DNA from 4 places in the Geobacillus sp. CCR genome. Region 1 is predicted to be linked to each of the others. Evidence: predicted binding sites of a transcription regulator. Region 1 holds the regulator's gene; each other region holds the start of a gene.
What was found. The regulator Rex, encoded in region 1, represses fermentation and respiration genes when NADH is low (regulators of the CRP and FNR family bind a similar motif). The targets are predictions, from matches to a motif close to TTGTGAAATATTTCACAA.
Positions count from the first base shown of each region.

Region 1 (8,025 bases):
AGCGCTTCTTGTCGGGGTCAACGCGGCGAAAGCGTTAGCGTTTGCCCATGGATTGCCGCTTATTGGGGTGCATCATATCGCCGGTCATATTTACGCCAATCAATTAGTGGCTGAAATGAAGTTTCCGCTGTTGGCGCTCGTCGTTTCCGGTGGTCATACGGAACTCGTGTTCATGAAGGAGCATGGGAATTTTGCGGTGATCGGTGAAACGCGCGATGACGCTGCCGGTGAGGCGTATGACAAGGTGGCGCGGGCTTTAGGCCTTCCGTACCCAGGAGGACCGCACATCGACCGGCTGGCTCATGAGGGAGAGCCAGTGATTGATTTGCCGCGAGCGTGGCTTGAGGAAGGTTCGTATGATTTCAGCTTCAGCGGCTTAAAATCGGCGGTTCTCAATGCGCTCCACAACGCGAAGCAGCGCGGCGAGGAGATCGATCCGAGACAGATGGCCGCGAGCTTTCAGGCCAGCGTCGTCGATGTGCTGGTGACGAAAACGGTGCAGGCCGCCAAAGAATACCGCGTACGGCAAGTGCTGCTCGCCGGGGGGGTGGCGGCCAACCGCGGGCTGCGGGCTGCACTGCAGGATAAAATGAAAGAGCTCCCCGATGTGGAGCTTGTCATCCCGCCGTTATCGCTATGCACCGATAATGCTGCGATGATTGCCGTTGCGGGAACAGTGTTATATCAACAAGGAAAGCGGGCTGATTTGGCGCTCAACGCCAATCCAAGCTTGCCGCTTGTCTAGGCAGTTGGCTGAAACGCGAAAGACACCGAAGGGCGATCCGTTTGCGGCAGGCAAACGGATCGTCCTTTTTGTTTTCATGTGAAAAAAGTTTGTGTATATTTTTATCCACAAATCTGTGGACAATGTGGAAAAAGCGGTAAAACATGATCAACATAAGAAAAACAATACACAGCGATTTTTGTGCAAAAGGAAGATGTTTTTTGTGGATAATGTGGAAAAGTTGGTGAATAACTTATATTCCATGGTGGAAATTGTGGATTCTTTTGTGGATAATGTGACTAACTAAAGAACAACCCGCCGAAACTAGAGGCGGGTTGTCGGTTATAGTGAAGTATAAAGCTGTTCCCATTCGGCCAATAACGTTTCGACTCGCTGCTTCCGCTCGTCGTTTTCTTGCGTCAATCGTTGCATCGTCTCATAGTCGCCGTAAACGGATGGATCACAAAGTTTTTGCTCGATCTCAGCGATTTGTGCTTCAAGCGCTGCAATCTCGGCTTCGATTTCATCCAAGCGGCGTTGGCGCTGGCGCCGTCGTTTTTTTTCCTCTTTTTCTTGCTCGTATGTCGTTTTGGCAGAATCACTTGCCGTTTCTGTCGGGCGGACGTTCAGGAGCGCCAATTCGCGCATTTCTTCTTTTTTGGCGATGTAGTAATCATAGTCGCCTAAGTATTCCGTTAGGCCTCCGCTGGAAAGTTCAAACACCTTTGTTGCGATTCGGTTGATGAAATAGCGGTCGTGGGAAACGAACAAAATCGTTCCCGGGTAGTCGATGAGCGCTTGCTCGAGCACTTCTTTGCTGTCGAGGTCTAGATGGTTTGTCGGTTCGTCCAAAAGAAGGACATTTGCTTTTTGCAACATCAGCTTGGCGAGCGCCAGGCGTGCTTTCTCCCCGCCGCTTAAAGCGGAGACCGGTTTTAAAACGTCATCGCCGGAAAACAGGAAGTTGCCGAGCACGGTGCGAATTTCTTTTTCTGTCTTTTCGGGGTAGGCGTCCCACAGCTCGTCAAGCACCCGTTTGTTCGATGACAAATCAGCTTGGTCTTGATCGTAATAGCCGATTTGGACGTTTGCGCCGTAGCGGAGCTCTCCTGTTTGGATAGGGAGTTTTCGGGCGATCGCCTTCAGCAATGTCGACTTGCCGATGCCGTTCGGCCCGACTAGGGCGACGCTTTCGCCGCGCGTGATGCGGAAGCTGATTTGGCGGATGATGGGTGCACCGTCGCCATAGCCAACGGCTATGTCTTCAGCGGTGAGCACTTCATAGCCGCTCGGTCGATCGATCGAGAACGAAAAGGAGGCTGATTTTTCATCGTCGACAGGCCGTTCGAGCCGTTCTATTTTTTCCAGTTGCTTTCGCCGGCTTTGCGCCCGTTTGGCCGTCGAGGCACGGGCGATGTTGCGCTGGATGAAGTCTTGGAGTCGGGCGATTTCTTCTTGCTGTTTCTCGTACCGTCTTAACTCTTGTTCGTATTGCTCGGCCCGCAACTCCAAATAGCGGCTGTAGTTGCCGGCATAGTGTTTGAGCGTGGCATTCGACAGTTCGTATACGTCGGTGACGATTTTGTCTAAAAAGTAGCGGTCGTGGGAAACAACCAGGACGGCACCGGGATAGGCTTGCAAGTACTGCTCCAGCCAAGAGAGCGTCTCAAGATCCAAATGGTTCGTCGGCTCGTCCAAAATCAATAAATCCGGCTTGGACAACAGCAATTTCCCAAGGGCAAGCCGCGTCCGCTGTCCGCCGCTTAACGACGAGACCGGCGTAGTTTTATAATCATATGAGGAAAACTGCAGCCCGTGCAAAACGGAGCGGATGTCGGCTTCGTATTGGTAGCCGCCTTGTTCTTTGTATTGTTCTTGCAGCTCGTCATACGTTTTCAGCGTTTTTTCATAGCGAGCGGGATCGGCGAGTACGTCCGGGTCGCCGAGTTGCATGCTGAGTTCGGCGAGCTGTTTTTCGAGTCCTAGAAGCGGGGTGAATACCTCAAGCATTTCGTCCCAAATGGAACGCGGCGAGTCGAGCCCGCTGTTTTGCGCCAAATAGCCGATTTTGATATGGTTTGGTTTGATGATTTTGCCGCTGTCGAAAGAGAGTTCACCGGCGATGATTTTCAACAATGTCGATTTTCCCGCTCCGTTGCGGCCGACAAGGGCGATTCGGTCGCGGGACTGTATTTCTAGTTTTATATTCGATAAAATAAGGTCAGCACCGAAATATTTCGTGAGCCCGTGCACTTGCAAAATGATCATGTCCGTCACCTCGCGAATAGTTTAACGCAAGTCGCGAAAACGGTCAAAGACGAATGATGAAAAATCGTGTATAGTGTATAAATGGAGGAGATTGTATTGTCATCGTTCACTCATTTCAATGAACAAGGGCGCGCGAAAATGGTTGATATTACGCACAAAGAAGATACTGTGCGAGTGGCTGTGGCGCAAACGAGCGTGACTGTCAGCCGGGAAATTTACGAAAAAATGACGAGCAATGCGATCGAGAAAGGGGATGTGCTCGCCGTCGCTCAAGTGGCGGGGGTGATGGCGGCGAAGAAGACAGCTGACCTTATTCCAATGTGTCACCCGCTTATGTTAAAGGGTGTGGACATTGCTTTTGCTTGGGAAAACGATGGAGAAGCGCATAAGCTCGTCATCACGGCAACGGTGAAAACGAAAGGGAGCACAGGAGTGGAAATGGAAGCGCTGACGGCCGCTTCGGTCTGTGCGTTGACAGTGTACGATATGTGCAAGGCGCTTGATAAAGGAATGGTCATCGGTCCGACGTATTTGGTCGAAAAAACGGGCGGGAAGTCTGGCCATTACCGACGGAAAACCGATTAGCTAGGGGATGAGATCATGAGCAACGAACAACCGAAAATTCCGCAGGCAACCGCCAAACGGCTGCCGCTTTACTATCGGTTTTTGAAAAACTTGCACGCTTCCGGCAAGCAACGCGTCTCCTCTGCCGAGTTGAGCGAGGCGGTGAAAGTCGATCCGGCGACGATCCGCCGTGATTTCTCCTATTTTGGCGCGCTTGGCAAAAAGGGATACGGGTATAATGTCAATTATTTGTTGTCGTTTTTCCGCCGGACGCTTGAAGAGGATGAGGTGACCGAAGTCGCCTTGTTTGGCGTCGGCAATTTAGGCACCGCCTTTTTAAACTATAATTTTTCGAAAAACAACAATACGAAAATCGTGATGGCGTTTGATGTCGATGAGCGGAAAGTAGGGACGACAGTCGGCGGGGTGCCGGTCTATCATCTCGATGAGTTGGAGGAGCGGCTTCACGAAAACATCCCGGTCGCCATTTTAACCGTGCCGGCCGCCGCGGCTCAAGCGCTGACCGACCGCCTTGTCGCGCAAGGAATTAAAGGCATTTTAAACTTTACTCCGGCGCGGTTGAACGTGCCGAACCATATTCGCGTCCATCATATCGATTTAGCCATTGAGCTGCAGTCGCTCGTCTATTTTTTGAAAAACTATCCATCGCCATCGTAAAAAGGAGAGAAGAACACATGAAATATTTGTTGCTCGTTGCTGTGATTTTGTTGCTGTTTGGCACGAAAAAGCTGCCGGAATTAGGGCGGTCGTTCGGCCAGTCGCTTCGCGAGTTTAAAGACGCCACAAAAGGGCTCGCTGATGACGAAGAAACGAAAACCGACCGATGACAAGGCAGGATGGAGAAACAATGAATGACAAAGAAATGTCGGTGTATGAGCATCTGGGTGAACTGCGAAAACGGCTCATCATCGTGCTCATCTTTTTTGCTGCGGCGCTTGTCGTTAGTTTCTTTTTTGTCGATGATGTCATTTTGTATTTGCAGCGAACGACCGAGGCGAAGCATTTGACCATGAACGCCTTCCGCCTCACCGATCCGATTAAAGTGTATTTTCAGTTTGCCTTTGTCATCGCGGCTGTACTGTCGGCTCCGGTGCTGTTGTATCAAATTTGGGCGTTTGTCAGCCCCGGTCTGTATGAAAAAGAGCGGAAAGTGACGTTAAGCTATATCCCGGCGTCGATCGTTCTTTTTTTAGCAGGCGTCAGCTTCGCTTATTTCGTCTTGTTTCCGTTTGTCGTTCGATTTATGAGCCGGCTGGCTGACCAACTAGGGGTTCAACAAATGATCGGCATTAATGAATATTTTCAGTTTTTGCTTCAGCTCGTGCTGCCGTTTGGCATCGTGTTTCAGCTGCCGATCGTCGTGTTGTTTTTCACCCGCTTAGGGCTTATTACGCCGCAGCTTCTTGTTCGCATCCGCAAGTATGCGTATTTAGCGCTGCTTATTTTAGCGGCGGTCATTACGCCGCCGGATGTGCTGTCGCAAGTGATCGTCATGATTCCGCTCACCATTTTGTATGAAGGAAGCATTTGGGTGGCGCGCATCGGCTATCGGAAAGCGCAGCGAGCAGTCGAGCAGGAAGGCAATGAGTGAGGCGGGACGAAAAACATTGAGAGGAAAGCGAGCAAGGCCGGGCCAAACGAAGGGGCTGTCTCAAAAGCCGCAAAACAGGGCTTTGAGGCCGGCCTCTTGTTTTTTTGTTTCCATTTTCACGATATGATCGCCGTCATGGGATTGATGTTCTGGTCCCTTCCCGCGCGAATCACGGGAAGGGGGTCAGCGTTTTGAGGCGAAAAGAAGGCGAAGGGCGGTGCCGAAATCAAAGGCAGCGAGCGCCGCTAAAGCGATGGTGGAGACGTTCCAAACCGTTTCATGAGCACTTTCGATGGCCAAATACGTAAACATTGAGCCTAAGACGAAATACAGAAGCGAAAACAGCCGAGGGTTTCGCATCATAGCCAAACCCTCCAAACGGCGAGCGGCAGCTCGGACTGGCGCATCATTTTCTCAATCTCGTCGGCCAATAGCGTCTGCATGACGACGACGAACGTATTCATGGCGACATGGGCGAAAATCGGTACGAAAATGCGTCCGGTTTTTGCGTATAAAAACGCGAATACCATCCCCATGGATGTGTACAGAAGCAAATGTTCCGGCTCCATATGGACAATGGCAAACAAAAGCGAACTGACAAGCGCAGCAAGCCAAAAGTTGTATTTTTCATAAAGCGAGCCGAAAATGATTTTGCGGAAGATGAGCTCTTCCAAAATCGGGCCGATGACGGAGGTGACGACGACCAACAGCGGCGTCAGGCGGATGATATCGATGATTTGCCTTGTATTTTCCGACCCTGGTTTGATGCCGAGCAGCCGCCATTCGATGTTGGCGGCGATGCTTTGGGCCGCGAGCGCCAAAAAGACGCCCAAGACCGCCCACATCCACGAGGAAGCAAGCGGCAGCCGCCGCATCATTCGTTCGTTGCGGTCACCGCGGAGCAGCCATAAAATCACGACGAACGCAAGCAGAAAGCTGATGACCGCCCAATACCCGGAAGCCAGTTTGGCGGCTTCGAGGCGGCTTTCCGTTCCTTGGCCGACGCCGAGGGCGCGAAGAAGCGGCACGCCGACAAAGGCGGACAGCTGCATGACGATATACGTGATGATGACGTACCAGTGGTTGCGTTTCAAACCCTCTACCCCTTTTATTTCAAATTATATCCGTATTGTAGCACATGTATGGCGAAAATAGTAAGAAAACTGCATCCTCGCATCCCACCTGACCGCCGTAAAAAAAATTAACCGGAGCCGTTTATCAGTCCGAGGAATGTGAAATAATGAAAATGGGCTCCGCGCGGATGGGGAGTAGAGGCAAAACAACCGGCTCCTTTTGCTCTTTCTTCTTTAGGAGAGAAAAACAGTTATTTTTTTGCATTTCCTACTTGCAAAACTGAAAGAAGTTCATTAATATTATAAGTGTGTTAGCACTCAATAGTGATGAGTGCTAATAAGAACGGTGAAAACTATCGTTAAGGAGGTTGTTCCCCGTGTTGAAGCCATTAGGCGATCGTATTGTCATTGAAGTCGTGGAAACAGAAGAAAAAACGGCTAGCGGTATCGTTCTGCCGGATACGGCGAAAGAAAAACCGCAAGAAGGCCGCGTTGTTGCTGTCGGTGCAGGCCGCGTGCTCGATAACGGCCAACGCATCGCGCCGGAAGTCGAAGTTGGCGACCGCATTATCTTCTCGAAATATGCGGGCACAGAAGTGAAATACGACGGCAAAGAATACTTAATTTTGCGCGAAAGCGATATTTTGGCTGTCATCCGCTAATATATGCGTTCATCACATAAACATTCCGAAAACATACTGGGTACTTAATCGGATACTTAACTTGTGGCACGCAGTCCAACAATTTCATAAGGAGGTAACGGGGTATGGCAAAACAAATCAAGTTCAGTGAAGAAGCGCGCCGTGCGATGTTGCGCGGGGTGGACAAACTTGCAGACGCAGTGAAAGTCACATTAGGTCCGAAAGGCCGCAACGTCGTATTGGAGAAAAAATTCGGTTCGCCGCTCATCACGAATGACGGGGTAACGATCGCGAAAGAAATCGAGCTCGAAGATCCGTTTGAAAACATGGGCGCGAAATTGGTCGCTGAAGTCGCCAGCAAAACGAACGACATCGCTGGGGACGGTACAACAACCGCTACGGTATTGGCTCAAGCGATGATCCGCGAAGGCTTGAAAAACGTAGCAGCTGGTGCCAACCCGATGGGCATCCGTCGCGGTATCGAAAAAGCGGTTGCTGTTGCGGTTGAAGAATTGAAAGCCATCTCCAAACCGATTAAAGGAAAAGAGTCGATCGCCCAAGTTGCTGCGATCTCGGCTGCTGACGAAGAAGTCGGCCAATTGATCGCTGAAGCGATGGAACGCGTTGGCAATGATGGCGTTATCACGCTTGAAGAGTCGAAAGGCTTCACGACGGAACTCGACGTTGTCGAAGGGATGCAATTCGACCGCGGTTACGTTTCACCGTACATGATTACGGATACGGAAAAAATGGAAGCTGTCCTTGAAAATCCGTACATCCTCATCACGGACAAAAAAGTATCGAGCATTCAAGAACTGTTGCCGGTCTTAGAACAAGTCGTCCAACAAGGCCGTCCGCTCCTGATCATTGCGGAAGATGTTGAAGGCGAAGCATTGGCGACGCTTGTTGTCAACAAACTGCGCGGCACGTTCAATGCGGTTGCTGTCAAAGCGCCTGGCTTCGGCGATCGCCGCAAAGCGATGCTCGAAGACATTGCGATTTTGACAGGCGGCGAAGTGATCTCGGAAGAGCTTGGCCGTGAATTAAAATCGACGACGATCGCGTCGCTTGGTCGTGCGGCGAAAGTTGTTGTCACGAAAGAAACGACGACGATCGTCGAAGGCGCTGGCGATTCGGAGCGCA
Region 1 is NZ_JBREBQ010000040.1:2,639-10,663, forward strand. Features, by position in the region: gene tsaD (tRNA (adenosine(37)-N6)-threonylcarbamoyltransferase complex transferase subunit TsaD) at 1-745, shown strand, start outside; gene ACVBDQ_RS15280 (ABC-F family ATP-binding cassette domain-containing protein) at 1,067-2,992, opposite strand; gene moaC (cyclic pyranopterin monophosphate synthase MoaC) at 3,089-3,577, shown strand; gene ACVBDQ_RS15290 (redox-sensing transcriptional repressor Rex) at 3,593-4,234, shown strand; gene tatA (twin-arginine translocase TatA/TatE family subunit) at 4,252-4,404, shown strand; gene tatC (twin-arginine translocase subunit TatC) at 4,425-5,168, shown strand; gene ACVBDQ_RS15305 (YdiK family protein) at 5,352-5,531, opposite strand; gene ACVBDQ_RS15310 (CPBP family intramembrane glutamic endopeptidase) at 5,528-6,262, opposite strand; gene groES (co-chaperone GroES) at 6,619-6,903, shown strand; gene groL (chaperonin GroEL) at 7,008-8,025, shown strand, end outside.

Region 2 (8,025 bases), on a different contig from region 1:
CGCGCATCGATGGGGCGAATGAGCGCCAAGTGTTTTGGCATATTTCGCTGCCGCTGGCCAGAAACGCCTTGTTGTCCGGGGCGGTGCTGTCGTTTGCCCGCAGCCTGGGGGAGTTTGGCGCAACGCTCATGTTTGCCGGGAATATTCCGGGAAAAACGCAAACGATCCCCACCGCTGTCTATATGGCGATGGAGTCGGGGCGGATGGAGTTGGCGTGGGCATGGGTGGCGGTCACCATTGGATTGTCATTTAGTTTGTTGTCCTGTGCGGCGAAACTAGGCCGTTGGCAGCGATAAGGAGCAGGCCGTTGGAACATCACGCGGCCCATGAAAGGGAAAGGAGGGAGCGACATGGAAGAGCGCGACCGGGTGAAGATCACCGACCGCCTCGCCCGCCCGCTTCGCGATTTGCGGTTGTCGGTCATCGACCAATGCAATTTTCGCTGCGTCTATTGCATGCCTGCGGAAGTGTTCGGGCCGAATTTTCGCTTTTTGGCGGAAGACCAACTGTTGACGGTTGAGGAAATGGCGCTTTTAGCGGAATGTTTTGTCGAGCTTGGCGTTGAAAAAATCCGCCTGACCGGCGGCGAGCCGTTGCTTCGGCGCGACCTCGATGCGCTCATTGAGCGGCTGTCCGCGCTCCCTGGCCTGCGCGATATCGGCTTGACGACCAATGGCGTCCATTTAGTGAAATGGGCGCAGCGGCTGAAAGAAGCCGGGTTGAAGCGCGTCAACGTCAGCTTGGATGCGTTGGATGATGACATTTTCCGAAAAATGAACGGCATCGGCGTCGGCGTCACCCCGGTGTTAAAAGGCATCGAAGCCGCCCGGGCGGCGGGGCTCGGCGTCAAGGTGAACATGGTCGTCAAAAAAGGGTGGAACGACTCGCAAATCGTGCCAATGGCGGCCTATTTCAAAGAACAAGGCATTCCGCTCCGCTTGATTGAGTTTATGGATGTCGGCACCACGAACGGCTGGGATTACTCCCATGTCGTGACGAAAAAAGAGATGTATGAACAAATCAACGCCATGCACCCTCTTGAACCGGTTGAAAAAGCGTACTTCGGCGAAGTGGCGAGCCGCTACCGGTACGCGGGCACGAACGTAGAAGTCGGCTTTATCGCCTCGGTGACGGAAACGTTTTGCCGGAGCTGCACGAGGGCGCGCATTTCCGCCGATGGCAAGCTGTACACGTGTTTGTTTGCTTCTGAGGGCGTGTCGTTGAAAGACAAACTGCGCGCCGGCGCGGGGAAAGAAGAGCTGAAGGCGCTGATCGCCGCCATCTGGAGCGAGCGGACAGACCGCTATTCAGAAGAACGGACGGCAGAGACAGCGAAACAGCGCCCGAAAATTGAAATGTCGTATATTGGGGGATGAAGAAAAACGGGAGCGCTCTTTTTCATAGAAGAAGCGATCCCGTTTTTGGTTTATGTTTTCGGAAGTGCGAATCGGCGTCTTTCTTCCTTTAAACCTTCACCGCCGCCAACACGCGCGGGAAGAGGATGTTGTTTTCCAAATGGATGTGGGTAAACAAATCGTCTTCAAGCGCGGCCAGCCGGTTGTAGACGAGGCGATACGTGCCGCACGCGTCTTCTGGCGGGGTGAAGTCGTTTGTGATTTCACGAATTTCTTTCATCAAATCACCGGCGACATCATGCTCATTGACCAGTTCGCGAACGGCCCGCTCGACCGCCTCCCGGTTCTCCGGCGATGGGTTGTCGGCAAATTGCAAAATGAGCGGGAACGCTCCCGTTTCCTCTTTAATGAGATGCTGCTCGAGTTCTGTTTTTAACTCATGAAACAGTTTATGCACGCGGGAAAGATGCGGATGGTGCATGCCGTGTACGCGCAATACTTTCGTGACATACGGGCTGAGCTGCGGCAGTTCCTCGTTCAAATAGCGGTGGTGCGTGTTGATGATATGATCGACCAAGTCGGCTAGCGGCGCTTCACTCCAATTTCCGGTCGGCTTGTTTTGCGCTTCCGCGTAAAGGGTGTTCAGCTCGCGAAGAAGCGCTTCGCCATCAAGTCCGAGCTCTTCGATCGCTTCTTTTAACGGACGCTGTCCGCCGCAGCAAAAATCGATGCGCCGCGCTTTAAACAAATCAGCTGCTTTCGGAAATTGAGTAACAATATCGCCAATCAATGATTGTTCAGTAAACCGCTGTTCCATTCATCATCCCTCCATTGATCCAATCGTTACAGCTTCAGCATACCGTGTTTTCCGCGAAGGTGTTGTGACGGATCTCACATACGTAAAAAAAAGTGGACATCGATCCATGTGATAAACGTCACAACAGCACGTTTCTTCTTTATCGTACAATGAAAAAAAGCAGACTTCTGCTGACTCTTTGCGGAGGCGGTGTCTGCTTTCATGACTGAGAACGTACATGTTCAGCGGATAACATACAACGTGTTGACAACAGAAGCAAATCCAGAGAAGGAAAAGGGGAGACGGATATGTGGGCGTTGGTGAAGGGAAGGCAGTGGGAGGAGGAAAAAACAGAACTGGAGCGGCAACTCGCTGAGATGAAAGAAAAGCTTACGAGACAAAAGGAAGCGGTTCATGAGACGGTGGCCGGTTTGCTTGGGGAGTTGCAGGACATCGTTCACCAGCATGAAGTGGTCAACGGGCAACACCATGTATTAGGCCAACTCGTTGATCGAACGAAAGAAAAAGTCGATAATGTCAGTACGCTCAGCAAGTCATCATACGCGATCTCCGACCGTTTGTGCGAACAAGGGAACGCGTTGGTGGAGACGGCGGGTCAGATGGTCGCAGCAGCAAAAGAAGGCATCCGCATGTCGGGAGAAATGGAGCAGGCGATGGGGCGGCTTGGCAGTGAGATGGAAACGACATCGGCCGCGATGCATCGGTTGCGCGGCCGCTCGCAAGAAATTGAACAAATTGTGAAAGTGATTAAAGAAATTGCTGGACAGACGAATTTGATTGCGTTAAACGCCTCGATCGAAGCCGCCCGTGCCGGAGAGCATGGCAAAGGGTTTTCCGTCGTCGCCGCTGAAGTGAGGAAATTGGCTGAGCATACGGCGGACAGCACGGAAACGATTCATCAGTTAACCGATGCTGTGCAGCAGGAAATCGAGCGGTCGCTTGAGCAGACGGAGGCCATTTCGTCTTTGATCGAAACGGTTGTCCAAATGAGCATTCATACAGCGCGGAAATGGTCGGCGATGATGGAACTGATCGATCGAGTCGAAAATCGGGCCCAAGACGTGCTAAACTATATTCAGGAACAATACCGCTATGCGGATGAAGTGAGGCAAGAGCTCGAACAGTCCACCGCTTTGTTTGGCGAAACGCGGGAGATGATTTTGCAACACATCGCCGATGCGAGTGTCGTTGATGAAAAGTTGGCGGAAGGCATAAAACGGCTGCAACAATGGCAACAACGTTAAAAGGACGATATCGTTGCCGCCAGCCGTATGATCGAAAGGAGAGAGAGAGATGGTCGAAAGACGAACCCCCATTCCCGTAGCGGAAGCCATCACCCGGGTGATGCGTTACGCTGGGAGAGGAGAAGAGGAGATCGTGCCGCTAAGGCAGTCGTACGGCCGCTATTTGGCCGAAGATTTGCGCGCCGACCATGACGTGCCGCCGTTTGACCGCTCGCCGTATGACGGATTTGCCATTCGCGCCGCCGACTCGGAAGGAGCGGGGCTGGATCGTCCGGTCGAGTTTGAAGTGATCGAAACGATCGGCGCCGGGCAAGTGGCGAAGCGGCCCGTCGGCCCATTTCAAGCGGTGCGCTTGATGACCGGGGCGCAAATTCCGGAAGGATGCGATGCCGTCGTCATGCTCGAGCTCGCCAAACAGTATGAGCGGGATGGAAAAACGTATATGTCGATTAAGCGCCCGTTCCGCCCTGGCGACAACATTTCGTTTCAAGGGGAAGATGCGAAAAAAGGGCAGCCGCTCATCGAAAAAGGGACGCGCATCAATCCCGGGGTGGCGGCGCTCTTGGCGACGTTCGGCTACGCCGAAGTGAAGGTGGCGAAAAAGCCGCGGATTGGCATTTTTGCGACCGGAAGCGAACTGCTTGACGTCTCTGAACCGCTTGTGCCGGGAAAAATCCGCAACAGCAACGCCTACATGATCGAGGCGCAGGTGTTCAAAAGCGGCGCCGAGCCGATTTATTTGGGCCAGCTCGCCGACGACCTCGATGCGTGTTTTCACGCTGTGCGCCAGGCGCTCGATCAAGTGGACATGCTCATTACGACCGGCGGCGTCTCGGTCGGGGATTTTGATTATTTGCCCGCCATTTACAAGCGGCTCGGAGCGAACGTGTTGTTTAACAAAATCGCCATGCGCCCGGGGAGCGTGACGACCGTCGCCGAGATTGATGGCAAGCTGCTGTTCGGTCTATCCGGAAACCCGTCGGCGTGCTACGTCGGGTATGAGCTGTTCGTCCGCCCGGTCGTGCGCACGCGGCTGTTTTCGGTCAAGCCGTATTTGAAAAAAGCGAAAGCCACCCTTGGCGCCGATTTTCCGAAGCCGAACCCGTTCACCCGCTTCGTGCGCAGCCGGGTCGAGGCGGTTGACGGTCGGCTTGTCGTGAAGCCGGTCGGCATGGACAAGTCGAACATCGTCACCTCGCTTGCCTTTGCGAACGCCTTGATGGTGCTGCCGGGCGGAACGAGAGGGTTTGCGGTTGGCGATGAGGTGGAAGTGTGGCTTTTGGATGACGATGAGGGGTCAAGCGAATGAACGTCTGGCAAGTCGTCGGCTATAAACATAGCGGCAAAACGACGCTTATGGAAAAATGGGTGGCGGCCGCTGTCCGGGAAGGATGGCGCGTCGGGACGGTGAAGCACCACGGCCATGGCGGCGAGCCCGCGCGGCCGGAAGGCGTCGATTCCGTCCGCCATGAGCGGGCCGGGGCGGTGGCAACGGCGGTGGAAGGGGACGGGCTTTTGCAGCTTCATCTCCGCCGCCCGTTGTGGCGGTTGGATGATGTGTTGGCGCTTTATGCGCCGCTTCGGCTCGATCTCGTGTTGGTCGAAGGCTACAAACAAGAGCGGCACCCGAAAGTCGTGCTCGTCCGCACTTGGGAAGATTGGGCGTCGCTTCAGCACCTCGCCAACATCCGCGCCGTCATCGCCTGGGAGCCGCTCGAAGGGCCGCTAGCGCACCCGGTGTTTTCGCTGGCCGATGATGACGAATATATTCCATGGCTCATGAACGAGGTGAGAACACGAACATGACAGAACCGTTGTTTGCCATTACCGACCGGCCGATTTCGGTCGAGGATGTGATGAAAAAAGTGATGCGTCCGGAAGCGGGGGCGGTCGCTGTCTTTGCCGGCACGGTGCGCGAATGGACGAACGGCAAGAGGACGCTCTTTTTGCAATATGAGGCGTACGTGTCGATGGCCGAGAAAATGCTCGCGCAAATCGGGGCGGAAATTGCGGAGAAATGGCCAGGGGCGAAAACCGCCATCACCCACCGGATCGGGCGGCTTAAGATCAGCGACATCGCCGTCGTCATCGCGGTTTCCTCGCCGCACCGCGCCGAAGCGTATGAGGCGAACCGCTATGCCATTGAGCGGATCAAGCAAATCGTGCCGATTTGGAAAAAAGAGCAATGGGAGGACGGAAGCGCCTGGGTGGGCGACCAGCTTGAAACAACGGCGTATCCGTCCGGAAAACCGGAGGTGAAAGAGGAATGATCCGTCTATTGTTTTTCGCCCATTTGGGCGAGCAAATCGGCGAGCGGGAAGTGATGTGGCCGAATGTTCCGGAAACGGTGAAAAAACTGAAAGACGAAGTGGAAGAGCGCTACGGCATCTCGCTCGGGCGCGTCATGACAGCGGTCAACGAGGAGTATGTCCGCGACGAGTCGCCGCTTCATGCCGGCGACACGGTCGCCTTTATTCCACCGGTAAGCGGAGGATGAGACGGATGGCGAACAAAAGCAAATGGGTGATGCCAAAACAACACGGCGCCTGGGCGATGCTCATCATCCCGTTTTGGCTCGGGGCGTACGCCGGTGGGCTTTCGTGGATTCACGCGCCGCTCTTTGTCGCCTGGCTTGCGCTCTATTTGGCGACGTATCCGCTCTTGATGGCGGTGAAAACGAAGCGGAAAGAGCCGTACGTGCCCGCCGCCGCCCGCTATGGCGCCATCGCCGCCGCGGCGCTTGCCGTCTCTCTTTGGCAACAGCCGGCGCTTTTCTACTTCGGGCTCGCCATGGTGCCGTTTTTCTTGGTGAACACGTACTACAGCAAGAAAAAGAACGATCGCGCCTTTTGGAATGATGTAGCCGCCATCGCGGCGTTTTGCATCGGCGGCCTCGCCGCCTTTTACGCCGGACGCGGGGCGTTGACGATCGAAGCGTTTGAACTCGCCCTGTTTTCCTTCCTCTTTTTCATCGGCAGCACGTTTTACGTAAAAACGATGATTCGCGAAAAGAAAAACGAGCGGTACAAATGGCTGTCATGGGGCTACCACGCCCTGTTGATCGTCGGCCTCATCGCCATCGGCGAGCCGTTCGCCGTCTTGGCCTATGCACCGAGCGTCATCCGCGCCGTCTATTTATATGGCAAGTCGCTGCCGATCATGAAACTGGGCATTTTGGAAATCGCCAACGCGGCGTACTTTTTCATCGCGATGATCGTGCTCTATTCTTGAGCGAACCCCAAACGGGAGGCATCCATGACCGTTTGGGGTTTTTTCTTTTGGTTAGGCGGTATTGCTTTTTCATTGCACAAGCATGATGTGAAATGGGCATGAATTCCTTGTAACGGTTTTGCAAAGGGTCGTTTCAAAAGCCTACCTCTTCTTCTATGCTCGTTCTCAAATAAATAAAAAAGGGAAACATCTCAACATTCATTATTAGGATTATAGACGTTCCAGCCCAAAGCCATGTCGAACTTTGTCTGTCGAAAATGATGGATGGCAGGGAGCAGGAAAGATACAATTTGATTGTAAAAGTAATGGAAATCGGGAAGGAGAGCATATGAGAAACATTCGTTTGCGATGATGGTTGGTTTGGATGATCGTATGGGCTTTAGTGATGCCAAGCGTCCCGACAAAGGGGCTTGCCGAAACGATCCGATCAGGGGTTGACCGTGTGGCGCCAAAAGAGGGGCCGCCAAAGGTGCCGGAAGCCCCGAAACGTGATCTCAAGCCAGGGGAAATCATAGAAGAAAGAACTGAGAATACAAAGGTTTACTACAACGGTGATGGCACGTTTACCAAGAAGATCTACTTTGAACCTATTCATATTAAGAAAAAGAATCAAAAACGATTTGAGGAAGTATCTTCTAGCCTAACGGATAGCACCAATAATACGAATTACGTTGAAACACAGAATACCATTTTGGAGACAAACTTTTATAAAAAGATGGTCGATGGAGAATACGCCAATTTCCATTACAATGGATATTCGATTTCCTATTCTATTTTAGAGGCAGCAGGTAATGACGTACAACCGATAAAAGCGAAGGATGTTGCCGCCGTCTATAAGAAAAAAGACAACAAAATTCTTCACAAAAACATTTTTCCGAGCATAGACCTGCAAAATATTACATTTAACGAGTCAACAAAAGAAGATTTGGTTCTTCATTCGTTTACTGGCTATCATATTTTCAAATTTCGTCTGAAAACGGATTTACAAGCAGACATTCAAGACGATGGCTCCATTTTATTGACAAATAAAAAACATGAAAAGGTGTTTGAGTTGCCGAAGCCTTTTATGGTGGATTCCCATGTTGATGAGCATTCTGGAGAAGCTCAACGGTCGGAGAATGTAAGTTATGAATTGCAAAAAGATGATGAAGGATACATTTTAACAGTTAAAGCCGATCCCGAATGGCTGAAAGACCCTAAACGTGTATACCCTGTTTATATTGATCCGAGTACTTCCATTCAGGTGTCTGCTGATGCATTTGTAATGAGCGCCTATCCGACAACCAACTATAGTTCCTCATCAAGTAAGTGGGATTCGGCGCAGGGACAATACGTTTTAAAGGTGGGGTATTATGATGGAACAACAGGCACTTGCTAT
Region 2 is NZ_JBREBQ010000043.1:2,803-10,827, reverse strand. Features, by position in the region: gene modB (molybdate ABC transporter permease subunit) at 1-296, shown strand, start outside; gene moaA (GTP 3',8-cyclase MoaA) at 351-1,376, shown strand; gene ric (iron-sulfur cluster repair di-iron protein) at 1,465-2,172, opposite strand; gene ACVBDQ_RS15715 (methyl-accepting chemotaxis protein) at 2,460-3,416, shown strand; gene ACVBDQ_RS15710 (molybdopterin molybdotransferase MoeA) at 3,466-4,725, shown strand; gene mobB (molybdopterin-guanine dinucleotide biosynthesis protein B) at 4,722-5,222, shown strand; gene ACVBDQ_RS15700 (molybdenum cofactor biosynthesis protein MoaE) at 5,219-5,686, shown strand; gene moaD (molybdopterin converting factor subunit 1) at 5,683-5,913, shown strand; gene ACVBDQ_RS15690 (YwiC-like family protein) at 5,919-6,647, shown strand; partial or broken gene ACVBDQ_RS15685 (DNRLRE domain-containing protein) at 7,339-8,025, shown strand, end outside.
Region 2: the regulator Rex is predicted to act here: its motif matches at 2,279-2,296, upstream of ric (iron-sulfur cluster repair di-iron protein).

Region 3 (8,025 bases), on a different contig from region 1:
GCTGAAAGAACGTTGCGGCATGACCGCCATGGTCGGCGACGGGGTGAATGACGCCCCTGCCTTGGCCGCGGCCGATATTGGTGTGGCGATGGGCGGGGCGGGAACGGATGCCGCCTTGGAAACAGCCGATGTTGTGCTCATGGCCGACGATTTGCGCCAGCTGCCGTACACCGTCCACCTTGGGCGCCGAACGCTTGCCGTCATCCGGCAAAACATCGCCGTCGCCTTAGGGCTTAAAGTGCTGGCACTCGTGGCCGCCGTCCCGGGCTGGCTCACCCTTTGGCTCGCGGTGTTCGCCGATATGGGCGCGACGCTGCTAGTGACACTCAACAGCATGCGCCTATTGCGGGTGAAGGAATGAGACGGGGCTGCGGGCAGCGAGATACATCGTCCAACTTAGAAGAAGTGCATTTGTCCTCTCTCATGAAATGCGTGGAAAATATGGGTGCTTTCTGACGATGAGAGACGGTATAATGAAGAGGAAAACATCACAGCTGATTAGGTTGAATGTTTGGGGATAGCGGCTGTTGGATGGAACCATCGTTTTGGTCTGTTCATGAAAATCGTGGGGAAGAGGGGCGTCATGAAGGGATCTCGAAAAGAAGAGAGGCATGAAACGCAACGGACAGAAGAGATTCAACGGATGGATGACCGGGTGTTTTCGCCGGCCGAAGAGTTGGATCGGATCGCCGCGGGAGGGGCGATGAAGCGGGAAGCCCTCGATTGGCGAGGATTTCCCCGGTGGATTCGATATGTCGGATACATCGCCTTCGCCTTTTTTGTCATCGTTCCTTTGATGGCATGGTTGTGGAACGTGTTGCTTGAATAGCCGATCAAACGCCAACCGGAGGCGGGTCTCATGGAGGAGAAAAACAAACGACACGGAAATGCCCGTTGTTCCGTGTCGTTTTGTTTGCGCTCTGTTGTTAATCCTCCATCCCTAAAGCGTACAAGTAATGGCGCAAGCTTTCTTCGACACATGCGGCGATCAGTTGAATGAACGGAGTGACCTCACCTTTGACGCTCGCTTTTTCCAACGCTTCGTAATACTTCCGGCGCTGTTCCGGGTTTGCTTTCACAATAGCGGGCGGATAGCCATGCTGCATTAAAATGAAATTCATCATTAAGCGGGCGGTTCGTCCGTTTCCGTCAGCAAATGGATGAATGTATACGAGCTGAAAATGGAAACGAGCCGCCAGTTCGATTGGATGAAGAGCATGTTGATTCGTTTCATACCAAGAAAACAATTGATTCATTTCATCTTGTATATGCAAAAAGTGAGGGGGGGTGTACGAGCTGCCGGAAATGCGCACATTGTATGTTCGATATTTCCCGGCATTTTCATTGTCAATGCTCTTTAATACTAAATAATGGACCTGTTTCAACACGTGCTCAGTCAAATGTTCTTTGTTTGCGACTAACTCTTCAATAAAGTCAATCGCCTCCGCATGGTTAATAGCTTCCAAATGTTCCTTAAGCCGTTTCCCGCCAATGGTAATCCCTTCTTCTATGACTAGCTTTGTTTCCAGCAAGGTTAACGTATTGCCTTCGATGGCGTTCGAATGGTACGTCCATTCGATCCGAAATGATTCCCGCAAGTTTTTCACCAACCCTGGAGGCAAAGGGCGCAACGCATCCAACCGTTGTTTCAGCTCGTCGATTTTGGCAAACATCGCTCTCACCTCTTGGTATATGATTCGCGGCCTCGATTCGTTTTTCCTTTAAATAGCCAAGCGATGGCTCTCGTTTTTTCTATTATGATACAAAAATAAAGGGCGGGGAGTGTTCAGCAGTTGCAGAACAATGAAACAACCGCCCGCCCAACACGGGCGAACGGCGAAAAGGGGATGGAAAAAGTGGAGTGTTTCAAGAAAAATGCCCAAGCTGCCGGAGCGCTTCTTCGCTCATTCGCTCCGGCGTCCATGGCGGGTTCCATGTCACTTGGACGCGCACGTCACGGATGCCGTCAATGTGCTCAAGCGCCCGTTTGACGCCGCCGGCGATCGAGTCGTGAAGCGGGCAGCCGGGGGTCGTGAGCGTCATCAGGACATTGATATGCCCATCTTCGATTTTTAAGTCATAAATCAACCCTAAATCGACGACGTTAATGCCGAGCTCCGGATCAAGGACCGTTTTCAGCTGTTGAATGGCAAGTTCGCGGACATCCATCGTTCTTTTCCTCCTCATTCGCTTATTTTCGGAAGACCGTTAAAATCGTTCCGGCAAAGGCAACGCTTAATCCAGCCAACAGCACTTGAGTGATGGCGAACAGCGGCACGCTCGCGACAGCAAGCGCAACGGCCGCCAGCGCGAGGGCGATGAGCCATAGGCGGCATTGGACGGTGACGGCTCGCTCATTCATCATTTGTTTTAACGTCGGCACGTTTTGTTGGCCGACTTTTTCGCTGTAGCGATGCGTCCACCATAAAAACGGCACGATTTTGAACAAATAGCCGACGATGCTGAAGAGAATCCAGCCGACAATGAATAGATAAACAATGATGCCAAGCAGCCGTCCGCTGCCGACGACGATGGCGACAAAGGCGGCAACGTGCAGCACAAGGCCGATGACGATGGCCGAAAGCGAAAAGCGGAACGGGCGGTCAAGCGTTTTTTTCATCCGCTTTTGCAAAATGGCGCGGATATGCCAGGCGAAAACAACGAATCCGCTCATGAGCAAGGCTGCACCGGCTGCAAGCCATGCGTGGCTTCGCAAGAATAAGCTGGCGAACGCCACAGCAATCCCGCTGATGTACAGCGCATAGACGTAACGCGCCGGCCGCAGCGAAAAGCCGTGGGCGAGCGAGAACATCGGCGCCATTTTGTACGAAAAGCCTATGATGAGCAGTGTGAACCAGCCGCACAGCCCGAACAGCACATGCAAGCCGAACACCGTTTCATGACTGTTGGCGCCTGTGGCGGCGAAAAAGTGAAAGGCAAGCAGCCCTCCGGCGGCGCCCGTCAGCAGCAAAAACAACAAGGAAGTCGCGACAAACAGCGTCATGATCGTTTTGTTTTTTTGTTGTTTTAATGTCATCGCCATTTGCCAGACAAACAGCACGATGCCGAACAGCAGAAGCAAGCCAGGGAGAAACGCCTGGTTTGGCGTAAACGCTAAACTGGCGGCAAAGGCGACGATGCCGAGAGCGGTGATCGCAAACTGCCAAAAACCGAGCCGCTCGCTCCAAATCGGCGTCAAAAAGGCGACCGGAACGAGCTGGTACATCGCCCCCATGGCCGTCATCAATGCAAAGCCAAGCAACGCCAGGTGGGCCGCCGCCCACACGAACGGCAGCCGGAACGCGCCGCTGCTAAGTGAGGGAATCGCTCCAAGCAACATAAGCTGCGACGCGGCGAACGCCAACACGGCGAACATGATAAACGAGAACGGAAGACGGACGTCTGTTTCCGTCCCCGTGCGAGTAGGAAACACGTTGCTCATCCTTTCGTAATGCGGATTTCAAAACTGCCGTCTTCACGTGCGACCGTCTCGTGCCGGTAGCCAAGCTCGTCAAGCTGCTCGTACAAAAACATCGGGCGGCGATCGTTAATGATCGTCAGCGTCTCCCCAGGATTCAGCTTAGCGAGGGCAGCGAGCGTCCGCATCATCGGCTGCGGCGGCTCGAGTCCGCGGTTATCGAGGATCATCGGTCATCCCCCCTGCTTCACAAACGTTACTTTCCAATGTTTTTTTTCGATTTGTTCCACTTCGTACGCAAATCCTTTTGCTTTCATAATTGGAAACAACGGCAACGGCTTGAACGGGGCGTGTAAAATGAACGTATCGCCCGGCTGCAGCGGCTTGATGGCGTTCATAATTTTTTCAAACGGCTCACGTTTCTGCCGCAAATCTTCGCGTACATCGAGTTCAATCGTCACACCCATGCGCTTTCCCTCCTTTTTGACTATCATGATAATCATTTTCACTGTGGAATGTTGTGATATAGCTCACATCTTTCGGCCGAAACATGACATATTCCACTTTGGAAAAAAGGTTTCGTTTTCGTTTGAAAGGGCGGAATAGCATGTTCCAGAAAGATGGGCTTGTCGAAATGTTTGAAAGGAAACCCCATCAGCTCCATTGCGCATCCTGACCGGTGCCGGACGATGGGGAAAAGGAGTTAGAAAAAGATTTCTTGTTCGAGCCCTTCGCGGTCAATCAAATAAAAGCCGTGTTCGTCGACGTCAATCAGCCCTTTCCGTTTCAGTTGGCTCAACGTGCGGCTCACCGTTTCCCGGGCGGTGCCGATCATGTTGGCCAGCTCGCGGTTTGTCACATGGGCGGTGAGACGGTGCCACTTCCCTTGTTTGACGGCGTTCGTGCGCGTCAGCCGCAACAAAAGCAACACGATTTGTTCGTACGTATTGTGGAGCACTTGCGCTTCGAGCCGGTTTTGCAAATCAACGATTTTTTCGCCCATGACGCGAAACAGTTTTATGCAAAGTTCAGGGCTCGCCATCAGCACTTGTTCGAAATCGTGGATCGGGATCGCGATCAATGTCGCTTCCTCGACCACTTCGGCGTGGGCCGGATAGGTGCCTTTTAAGAAAAAGCCGGCATGCGGAAACATTTCTCCCGTCTGCAAAATCGAAACGATTTGTTCTTTCCCGCTGAAGTCCGTTTTATAAATTTTTACCGTGCCGGAATGAATGAAATAGACTCGCTCGAGCGGGTCGCCTTGCATAAAGACAAACGTCCGCGGCTTGTAAACGCGCACGTGGGAAATGGCAACCAGCGAATCAAGCTCGTAATCGGACAGTTCACGAAACAACGGAACAGCTTTTAAGCGGTCTTTCATCCAATGGTTCGCCATGGCGTTCTCTCCTTTGGAAATGTGACAAAAGTGTGGCGGCTGTCAACAGAGCATCAATGCTTTTCTCTTTTTGAACATCCGCGCCGTTTGGCCTTTTCTGCCTTCATTGTATACATTCTCACGCCATAAAGCTGTGATATAAATCATAACGGACATTTGCCCCGGCTCACAAACCGCCGAACGATCAGCGCGCTACAATGGGGGCGAACAAACGAGAAGGAGGTTGGCTCATATGGAAGTTCATCGATCCGTTCGCCCCAACATGCGGCCGGGGCGGCAAACGACCAACAGTTTTCTCAAATCGATTCTCATTTTCACTATTGTGATCAGCTTTACCGTCCTGCTTGTCGGCGGATATTGGATTTTTAAAGAAATGGCGCCGAGGCCGAAGGAAGTGCGCAGTGAAGACGGCCAAGTGTTGATGACGAAAGAAACGATCATCGGCGGGCAGGCCGTCTTCCAAAAATACGGGCTGATGGATTACGGAACCGTGCTTGGGCATGGGTCGTATATGGGGCCGGACTATACGGCGGAAGCGTTGAAAATTTATACGGAAGGCATGCAAGATTACAAAGCAAAAGAGCGGTATCACAAACCGTTTGCCGATTTAACCGCCGATGAGAAAACGATCATCCGCGAACAAGTCATCAAGGAAATGCGAAAAAATCGCTACAACCCGGTTACGGATGTTCTCGTCCTGACAGATGCGCAAGTATACGGGTTGGAAAAAGTGCGCGACTATTACCGCGACGTGTTCACCAATGGCGATGGTTGGGGATTGAAAAAAGGATTGATCAAAGAAAGCGACATGCCAAAATCAGGCCGTGCTTGGGTCGCGGACGGCGACCAAATCAAGCAAATTGCCGACTTTTTCTTCTGGACCGCTTGGCTGTCAAGCACGCCAAGACTTGGCGACCACATCACCTATACGAACAACTGGCCGTACTATGAGGACGCCGGCAATACGATGTCGTTTTCCGCGGTATGGTGGAGCGGCGCGAGCGTCACGATTTTGATTTTGTTCATCGGGATCATTTTGTATGTGTTCCACCGCTATCAGTTAAGCATGCAAGAAGCGTATGCAGAAGGGAAGTTTCCAGTCATCGATTTGCGGCGGCAGCCGCTGACTCCGTCGCAAGTGAAAGCGGGCAAATATTTCGTCGTTGTATCGGCGCTCTTTTTCGTCCAAACGATGTTCGGGGCGCTGCTCGCCCACTACTATACGGAACCGGACAGCTTCTTTGGCATCAAATGGATCCATGACCTATTGCCGTTTAACATCGCCAAAGGGTATCATTTGCAGCTGGCGATTTTTTGGATTGCCACCGCTTGGCTTGGTATGGGGATTTTCATCGCCCCGCTTGTCGGCGGGCAAGAGCCGAAAAAGCAAGGGCTGCTCGTCGATCTGCTCTTTTGGGCGCTTGTCGTCCTTGTCGCCGGCAGCATGATCGGCCAATGGCTCGGCGTCAACGGCTATTTAGGAAACGAATGGTTCCTGTTTGGCCACCAAGGTTGGGAATACATTGAGCTAGGCCGCGTTTGGCAAATCATTTTAGTCGTGGGCATGCTGCTTTGGCTGGTCATCGTCTTCCGCGGCGTCAAACGCGGGCTGAAGCAAGAAAGCGACAAAGGCGGGCTCATCCACTTGCTGTTTTATTCGGCCATCGCCGTTCCGTTCTTTTACATCTTCGCGTTCTTTATCGAGCCGGATACGAACTTTACGATGGCTGACTTCTGGCGCTGGTGGATCATCCACTTGTGGGTGGAAGGCATTTTTGAAGTGTTCGCCGTTGTTGTCATCGGGTTCTTGCTCGTTCAATTGCGGCTCGTAACGAAAAAATCGACGGTCCGGGCTCTCTATTTTCAATTTACGATTTTACTAGGCAGCGGTGTCATCGGCATCGGCCACCACTATTACTACAACGGTTCACCGGAAATTTGGATCGCCCTTGGCGCGGTGTTCTCGGCGCTCGAAGTGATTCCGCTCACGCTCCTTATTTTGGAAGCGTATGAGCAGTACAAAATGATGCGCGACGGCGGGGTCAACTTCCCGTACAAGGCCACATTCTGGTTCTTGATTTCAACCGCCATTTGGAATTTGGTCGGCGCTGGCGTGTTCGGTTTCCTCATCAACTTGCCGGCGGTCAGCTACTTTGAACACGGGCAGTTTTTAACGCCGACCCACGGCCATGCGGCGATGATGGGCGTGTATGGCATGTTTGCGATCGCCGTGCTCCTTTATTCGCTGCGCAACATCGTCAAACCGGAAGCATGGAACGACAAATGGCTGAAATTCTCTTGCTGGATGCTGAACATCGGCCTGGCTGGCATGGTTCTCATCACGCTTCTCCCGGTTGGGGTGCTGCAAATCAAAGAAGCGTTTGAACACGGCTATTGGGCGTCCCGTTCGCCTTCGTTCTTGCAACAAGACGTCGTACAAAACTTGCTGCTTGTCCGCTTTGTTCCGGATACGATCTTTTTGATCGGCGTCGCCGCCTTGCTTGTCTTTGCCATCAAAGCGATGTTCCATTTGCGCAAACCAACTCACGGCGAAGGGGAAGAGCTGCCGGTGGCGAATTTGGCGGAGGAAGAATAACCAAAACGGGCTGACCCAAAACGCGAATGCGTTTTGGGATTAGCCCGTTTTTACACGAAATATAGAAGAGAATCGTTCGTTTTCTGGCAGAATAGAGTCACCATAAACCACTATCACCGAAAAAGGAGCGATTCTTTTATGACACATCATCATATTTTTGAAGAGTGTACCGTGGATCACCTCACGTTGCCAAGCGATATCATTCCATTGGATCATATGGCTCATGTAGTTTACGAAATCGCCAAGCGCATTCCGATGGAGACGTTTCTTCCTTACTATAAAAGGCGGCCACACCTAAGAAAGGTAGGGAGGGATGCTCTCTCCTTGCTTATGGTGCCTTAATAAGACGAATGCTGGAAATTGCCGCTTCTTGTTCAATCGAACGCCTAGAAAGAAGATCTAAAATCCGTTCGTGCTTTTCCATGTTTTGTTCTATTTTCTTAACGATTTCATTTGTTTCAAGCACTGCTTGTTGGACGAAAACAAACTCTTGCTTCGTGACCATATTGGCTTTGACATGATCTAATTCTTTCATTAGGTTGTTCTTTACGTCCTCAAGCTCCTGTTTGGTAGCCATGTTGGCTTTGATGTCTTCAAGTTCTTGCTTGGTAGCCA
Region 3 is NZ_JBREBQ010000016.1:67,401-75,425, forward strand. Features, by position in the region: gene ACVBDQ_RS10125 (heavy metal translocating P-type ATPase) at 1-361, shown strand, start outside; gene ACVBDQ_RS10130 (hypothetical protein) at 584-829, shown strand; gene ACVBDQ_RS10135 (Fic family protein) at 927-1,673, opposite strand; gene ACVBDQ_RS10140 (metal-sulfur cluster assembly factor) at 1,867-2,169, opposite strand; gene ACVBDQ_RS10145 (membrane protein) at 2,192-3,442, opposite strand; gene ACVBDQ_RS10150 (DUF2249 domain-containing protein) at 3,439-3,648, opposite strand; gene ACVBDQ_RS10155 (DUF2249 domain-containing protein) at 3,652-3,885, opposite strand; gene ACVBDQ_RS10160 (Crp/Fnr family transcriptional regulator) at 4,122-4,814, opposite strand; gene ACVBDQ_RS10165 (nitric-oxide reductase large subunit) at 5,047-7,410, shown strand; gene ACVBDQ_RS10170 (hypothetical protein) at 7,739-8,025, opposite strand, start outside.
Region 3: the regulator Rex is predicted to act here: its motif matches at 3,937-3,954, upstream of ACVBDQ_RS10155 (DUF2249 domain-containing protein).

Region 4 (8,025 bases), on a different contig from region 1:
GTAGTCATTGAAATGAAGCGCCGTCACGTGGTGGTCGATCACTTGCACATGGCCGCCGCGCGCCGCCCGTTCGGCGAGTTGCTGTTCCACTTCCTTGCCGACGGCCAAGTCGGTGATAAACAACATGGCGCCGTTGGCCTCGTCGCTTTGCAAGAATTGGACGACCCGTTCATCCAAATTGCGATAGGAACAAAACGAAATGTTCACCTCGGCAAACGCCAGCTTCGCGAGCAATCCGCAACCGATGCCGTCTAGATCGCTGTCAGTGAATAATTTGATCATGGGGTCCCACCTTTTTGTCACAAACTTTTTTGCAACCACGTTTTCAAGAGCGGCAACAGCCGATCCGGCAACTCGCTCACATGCGGAACAAAGACGCGGAAGCGACCATAGATGTTTTCAATCGTCCGCCGCGTTGACTCATCGTCGGCCCCGTGGCCTAAAAAGAGATTGACGACCTCAATGCCGCGGCGGCGCGCTTCGGCGACTGCTTCGTGCGTATCGATGATGCCGTTTTGTTCATATCCGTACGCGGCGGGTTCGCCGTCAGAGAAGACGAGCAGCACTTTTTGTGCTTCCGGGCGCTTGAGGAGCTGTTCGGTCATCCAGCGAATCGCCAATCCATCGCGATTATCTTCATGCGGCTCGAGCTGCAGGATCGCCGGGCCGCTCGACGGCTCAAGCGAGCGATGGAATGAGACCGCCATCTGCAAATAGTTCGGCTGACGCGAAGCGGCTGCTTCGTTCGCATCTTCCCAAAATCCGACAATTTGGTGCGGCACGCGCAACGTTTTCAGCACCTCATGGCAAAGAACGAGCCCGGTTTTCGTCTCTTCCATTTTGTCATGCATCGAAGCCGAGCAATCGACAAGCAGGCCGAAGACTGCATCAAACCGCCGCGTCGGCTCGCCTTTTTTGTAAAACAAGCGCGGCCGCTCATCAGTGAAAAACGACACCAATTGTTTGCGCAGCCGACCGACGGGCAAGTTCATGCGCCAAGCGGAGCGCTTGTGTTCAAGCCATTGTTCCATGATGCGCACAAGCCGTTTTCGGTACGGCGCCACCGCCGCCTGTTTGGCGCGGTATTGCTCAAGATGCGCGAGGTTTGGCGACGAAGGAAGAAGCACAAGATCGGCTTGGCGGTTGGCCTCGCCATACGGCGCACTGTTTCCAGCCGGCGGCTGTTCGCTGAAGGATGCTTGCGCTTCCAGGCCATACTCGTTTCGCGCCGTCGGCCGAGACGTTCCTTTCACGACGGCCAGCGCCTGATCACCGTCTTCACCCGGCCTCGCCTTATCGCTGATGATCTCGGTGCGGCTGCCTCGTTCGAGCTCAAAGCGGAGAAAGCTTCCACCCGCCCGGCTCGTTTCCCGATGCCACGTTGGCAGCACTTGCCGCTTGGCCTCTCCATCGGCCTCTTGAAGGGCATCGCGGTTTTCCAATGGGTTGGTCCGTTTGAGATCTTGAAGCGTCATCGTTTTCTCGTCCGCATCATCCTCAACGATTGGCAGCGATGTATAGGCATTGACCATATCATGAGGCAGCACGTCCTTCATCAGTTCCACAACGGCGAACGCCCAGTCCGCCACCTCGGCTGTCGAGGAAGCATCAAAAAATTGCGGCCATAACGTTTCAAGGCGCGCCTGCACCGCTTCATCCGCCATCGGAGCCAGCGGCGCATCATCAAGCGGCGAATCGGCCGTGAGCCGCAAATACATCCCCGCCAAAAACTGATCAGCCCAAGCGCCGCGCGTTCGATTCGCTTGCCATTGCTGAGTGAAGTAGCGGCGGTACAAGCGGCGGCGCGTGCGGAACCATCGCTTCATCCCGGGACGTTCCCGCTCACAGACGGCTTCCAAGCGAAGATCTTCAGCGAATGTAAACAGCTGTTTGGAAAGCTTGGAGAGCGGTCGGGATTCCACCGCATGTCGGAAGGCGCGAACCGCCAATCGGTCGGTGTGCCGATACGTGCCGATGATGCGCAAGCCGACGTCGCTTTTCATTGCCGTTTCCCGCTCCAATGGTGGATACCCATCCCAAAAATGGCTGACGTAAACGACCGGCTTGACACAATGCACGCCGGAATGGGCGGCGAACTGGATGGCAACGTCGCGGCGGCGCATGAGCGTTTGGGCGAGGTCAGAAAGCTGCATGACCAAACTCGAGTCGACCGTTCGGTCATTGAACATCATAAACCGCTCCATGCCGAGCCTCCTATTCGTCAAACCACGTTTCAGCGATGTTGCGCACTGCGGCCCGTTCCCGTTCATCGTCGAGCTTATCGACGATGCTTCGTTCAATGGCCCGCAATGGCGGCATGTACGCCGCCAAATCGCACGCATCCAACAAAGCGCGCACCGAAGCCGCTTCCTCGGCGATTTGTCCGTTTCGCACCTGCACAAGCAGATCAGCCGACAGGGCGACGAAACGATCGATCAACGTTTCATCCGTTAATGTAGTTTGCGCCAACAATACCGATTTTAATGTTTCTCCTTGTACATACGGCACATTGATGACGACAAACCGGTTTTTGAGCGCCTCATTGAGCGGTACGGTGCCAATATAGCCTTCATTGATCGCGGCGATGACGCCAAATGTCGGTTTCGCCTGCACGAGATCGCCGGTGAGCGGATTCGTGAGCCGCCGCCGGTAGTCAAGGACGCTGTTTAAAATCGGCAGCGTCTCTGGTTTCGCCATATTAATTTCGTCAATATATAGCAAATGCCCTTTTGTCATCGCCTGGATGACTGGTCCGGGCACGTACTCGATCACCGCCTGGCTGTTTTTGTGCACGATCGTCTTAAAACCGAGCAATGCTTCGGCGTCTAAGTCCACGGAACAGTTGATGCTGTGCATCGGTTGACCAAACAAAGCGGACAACGTTTCAGCAAGCCGCGTTTTTCCCGATCCGGTCGGGCCTTTTAAGAGCACGTTTTTCCCAAGCGCGAGCGCAATGGCGGCATCGTGCACGATCGCCTCATCTGCCGCCTTGTACCCGCCCGCTCCAATCAACGCGCGATCCGGATCGCGGCGGAACAGTTCTTTTCGCTTTTCCATTTCTTTCGTGACCGTCAACGGCCATGTTCCCATCTTCTGACTTCCTCTCTGTGGCGATCTTCCCCTCTCATTCTACTAGATCGCCCGGCGGGACGCAAAACAAAAGAACTAGACCATAAATATATTATGTAAATATAACAAAGAAAAAACGAGGCGCTCTCAACCGAAGTTGTCCTCAATCGCCTTGCGAATGAGCGCCGCGCACCGATCAAGCTCCGCTTTGAGCTGGCGTTTGTACAGCTTCGCCTTTTCCTGTCCGCCCTCGGCGAACCGATAGTAAACGACTTCTTGGTACTTCATTCCCTCTTTTTTCTGTTTCACTTGTTTTAAAATGCCGTCTTCGATCAAATCGTGCAGCGCCTTATACACTTCGGAGTGGTTCGGCCGGTAGCCGAACGGCTTGAACTCTTGGCGCAATACATCAAGCAGCTTCAGCCCGTAGAGCCGCTCCTGTTCGGTGAGCGTAATCAAATACAATTTTAAAAACGCACGTTGTTTTAACAGAAAACCGCTGGGCGTCCGTTTTTCTCCCATAGGCTTTTTCCCTCCTTCCCTACGGATGAAATTTCGCTCTTTGGGCGGCCAAATCCTGCTTGTCTTCATTATACCATGCGGGAAAGGAAAAATCCTCTCCCGCTTGGGTTCAATAAAACACGATCGTTTTGTTTCCGTGGATGATGACCCGGTCTTCCAAATGCCACCGAAGCGCCCGGGCGAGCACCGTTTTTTCGATCAGTCGGCCGATCCGCTTTAAGTCGTCCGGATGGTGGCGGTGGTCCACGCGGGCGACGTCCTGCTCAATGATCGGCCCTTCATCCAAATCGTCGGTGACGTAGTGCGATGTGGCGCCGATCAATTTGACGCCGCGCTCATACGCCCGCTCATACGGACGCGCGCCAATAAAGGCGGGCAAAAATGAGTGGTGGATGTTGATGATCCGTCCCGGGAATTCAGCGACAAACGCCGGCGACAAAATTTGCATGTAGCGGGCAAGCACGATGGTGTCGATCTGATAGTCGCGAAGCAGACGGATTTGTTCGGCTTCGGCGTCCGCTTTCGTTTCTTTCGTCACCGGAATATGCACATAAGGGATGCCAAATGACTCGACCGTCTCGCGCAAGTCGGGGTGGTTGCTGATGACAAGGGCGATGTCGGCGATCAGCTCTCCCGCCTGCCATTGCCAAAGAAGTTCAAGCAGACAATGCTCGGCTTTGGAGACAAAAATCGCGATTCGCCGAATGTCGTTGTGCAGCCGAAGCTGCCAACGCATCTCAAATTCAGCAGCGATCGGGGCAAACGCCGCTTCGATCTCTTCTTTTCGCTCGGCGATGTTTGGACAGTCGAACTCCAAGCGGAGAAAAAACGTCCCTCCCTCAGGATCGGTCGAATATTGGCTCGATTCAACGATATTCGCCCCTTGTTCGTACAGAAACGACGTCACTGCCGCGACGATGCCCGGGCGATCTGGGCAGGAGATAAGGATTCGAGCGCGCTGCTCGTAACCTTGCAAAAATGATTGCCAGCGATGTTGGCGAAATGTCGTCATGCGTTGTCTCTCCCTTTTCTTGCTTTTCTTGCAATTCATCATACAAAAAATTCATGAACTTGCCAACAGGGAAGATAACAAAAGAGGGTGTCCCAAAAGGATCGGGACACCCTTTCTTATTACCGTATATAGGTATAAAACAATCATTAAGAAACAATATGTTGTGTTTTGTTAAGAAAAATGACCCTTTTGGGTCATCCCCCTGGCAAGCGAAAAACCTCTCTCAGTCTTTCGTCAAATCGCCGGCCGGGCCGAAAAATTCGTAATGGATGTGCTCCTCTGGCACACTCCATTGTTTTAGGGCACGATAGACGGTTTTCATAAACGGCATCGGGCCGCAGAAATAAAAGTCTGCGTCTTTCGTCGGGATCACGGATTGCATCCATGCGAGGTCGATCCGCCCTTCTTTGCCAAAATGTGGATGGCGGCGATCCTCGTCGGATGGCGACTCGTAACAAATACGGTAAGAAAATGACGGGCGTTCCGCCAACATCCGAAGCTCCTTATCAAACGCGTGCACGCGGCCATTCAAAGCAGCATGCAAAAACGCCGCTGGGCGGGTCGGTTGGCGGATGGCCAACGTATGCGCCATGCTCAAAAGCGGAGTGATGCCGACGCCGCCGCTGATGAACACAACCGGCGTCGTTTTGGACAAATCAAGCGTAAAATCGCCGGCTGGAGCGCTAAGCTCGAGCACGTCGCCCTCTTGGACATGATCATGCAAATAGTTGGAAACAATGCCGGCCGGCTTGTCCGCTGTAGCTGCTTCCCGTTTGACGCTGATGCGGTAATACCCTTTTCCAGGTGCATCCGATAAGCTGTATTGGCGAATATGCGTATACGTCTCGCCCGGAATCGACAGTTTGACGCTCACGTATTGACCCGGCAAATAATCACTGATGGCCTTGCCGTCTTCCGGCTCCAAATAAAACGAAGTAATGACGCCGCTTTCTTTCACCTTTTTCACGACGACAAATCGGCGAAAGTCACGCCAGCCTCCGTGTTTGGCCGCTGCCTCATCGTAGAGCTCTTTTTCCACTTGAATGAAAACGGACGCAATGGCTTCATATGCTTCCGTCCAAGCCGTGATCACTTCGTCGGTGGCGGCGTCGCCGAGCACGTCTTTGATCGCCAGCAACAAATGCTTTCCGACGATCGGGTATTGTTCTGGTTTGATTCCTAAGCTGCGGTGTTTATGGCCGATTTGCCGCACAACCGGCAAAATAGCATCAAGCTGGTCGATATAGCGCGCTGCCGCATACACGGCTGCGGCCAAGGCACGTTGCTGCCGCCCTTGCTTTTGGTTGGCGTGGTTGAAAATATGGAGCAGTTCCGGATGATTGGAAAACATGAGTTCATAAAACCGCTTCGTAATTTGTTCGCCATGTGTTTCCAAGACAGGCACCGTTGATTTCACAATTTCAATCGTTTTTGGATGCAATTTCGTTGTCGTTGTCATGATTTCATCCCCTTGTAAAACATGTATTTTTAATACATCTTTTATTCAACCATGATCACTGCGAAAAAACAATATTTCAAATACATCTTTAATAAATTGTTCACAATTCTCCGTTCGAATCAGGTGTGGTACAATGGGATCAAGAATGTCGCTTAAAGGTTGTGAATCACGATGCAGTTGACGAACTATACGGAATACGCCTTGCGCGTCCTCTTGTTTTTAGGCGCGCTTGATGAAGAAGAAAAAACAAACATCAAAGACATTGCCGCTGCCTTTTCCATTTCAGAGCATCATTTAAGCAAAATCGTCTATGAGCTTGGCAAACTCGGCTACATTGAAACGATCCGTGGGCGCAACGGTGGAATCCGCCTTGCGAAACGCCCCGCGGAGATTGTCATCGGCGCGGTTGTTCGCGAAACGGAGGAAAACTTGTCGCTTGTCGAGTGTTTTGCCGCCCACGGCAATGAGTGCGTCTTAACGCCGGTATGTCGGCTTCGCTTCGCACTTCACGAGGCGTTAGAGGCGTTTTTGCGTGTGCTGGATGCGTATACGCTCGCCGATTTGCTTGAAGACCGAGCGTCGCTTCGTTCTTTATTGAAAGAGCGGCGCGGTTGAGAAAACTTTCTGGCTATAAGCTGGAGAGTTTTTTGGCGTTTGGCAGGCACACGATCACTAGGCATCGCTCTACGGAAGGAAGACGCGGGATGATGCGAAACCGATGGCGGCCTTTGCGCGGGATGTGGCGGCAAGAACGATCATCAGGTGGAAAAACGAAACCAGTCGTCAAACATGGGCGGCGGGATGAATACGTCCGGCACCGGCCGATCACATCCCCTTTGTTTGCCACAAGACGAAGAATATATTAAGATTAGAAAGGTGTGAAAACATCTGCATGACTAAAGGAGGTCACAATGAAACACGAAGGAAGCGCTTTGCCACCTTACTTGCATATGGACAATGGAGAGCTTTGGCTCACCGAAGATGATCGCGACAACTTAAAAATCAGCTATCGAATCAAAGAGGTGATTTTTGCCGAGCCGTCCGAGTACCAGCATGTGATGATTTTGGATTCGTACGATTTTGGCCGCATGCTCGTACTCGATGGCGTCGTGCAAACGACCTCGATTGACGGCCATATTTATAACGAAATGATTTCGCACGTGCCGCTGCAGTTTCATCCGGAAGCGAAGCGGGTGCTCATCATCGGCGGCGGCGACTGCGGCGCAGCTCGTGAGACGGCGAAATACGCTCATCTTGAAGCCATCGATATGGTGGAAATCGACGAAAAAGTCGTCCGGGCGTGCAAAGAGCATTTGCCAGCCGTCTCCGGCAACTTATCGGATCCGCGCGTGCGGTTTGTTTATGATGATGGCGTCGTGTTTGTGCAAGAGAAAGAAAACGTCTACGACGTCATTATGATCGACTCGTCTGACCCAGTCGGCCCGGCGGAAGCCTTGTTTTCACCGGAGTTTTACGCCAACGTCCATCGCGCGTTGAAAGCAGACGGGCTGATGGTCTGCCAAAGCCAGTCGCCGATTTTCCACTTGGATATTTTGAAACGGACGTACCGCAATATTCGCGAACTGTTCCCGCATGTGCTTGTGTACACCGCGGTGGTGCCGACGTATCCAGGCGGACTGTGGAGCTTTACGATCGGCTCGAAACGGCCGCTCGATTTTCCGGCGCAGACAACCATTCCAAACGACACGAAATACGTCAATGATGCGGTCTTTCGCCAATGTTTCGCCTTGCCCGAGTTTTTGCGCTCGGCGCTTGAGGTGGAATAACGGCTTGGCATGGAAAAAGCTGTCCCTGCTTTGTGAGGGGACAGCTTTTTTTGTGTCATTTGAGTGATCTTTCTATTATTCCACCCGCTTTCTTGTTTCATTGCGCCGGTGGGTTGTGGGTCAGTGCCCGCTTAGCAAGCCATTGAAACGTCAAGTCATCCGCCGGCGGGTTGTGC
Region 4 is NZ_JBREBQ010000030.1:24,924-32,948, reverse strand. Features, by position in the region: gene ACVBDQ_RS14035 (DHH family phosphoesterase) at 1-282, opposite strand, end outside; gene ACVBDQ_RS14030 (nitric oxide reductase activation protein NorD) at 300-2,204, opposite strand; gene ACVBDQ_RS14025 (ATP-binding protein) at 2,215-3,057, opposite strand; gene ACVBDQ_RS14020 (helix-turn-helix transcriptional regulator) at 3,217-3,591, opposite strand; gene purU (formyltetrahydrofolate deformylase) at 3,701-4,603, opposite strand; gene hmpA (NO-inducible flavohemoprotein) at 4,827-6,062, opposite strand; gene nsrR (nitric oxide-sensing transcriptional repressor NsrR) at 6,234-6,677, shown strand; gene speE (polyamine aminopropyltransferase) at 6,974-7,849, shown strand; gene ACVBDQ_RS13995 (acyl-CoA dehydrogenase family protein) at 7,947-8,025, opposite strand, start outside.
Region 4: the regulator Rex is predicted to act here: its motif matches at 6,151-6,168, upstream of nsrR (nitric oxide-sensing transcriptional repressor NsrR).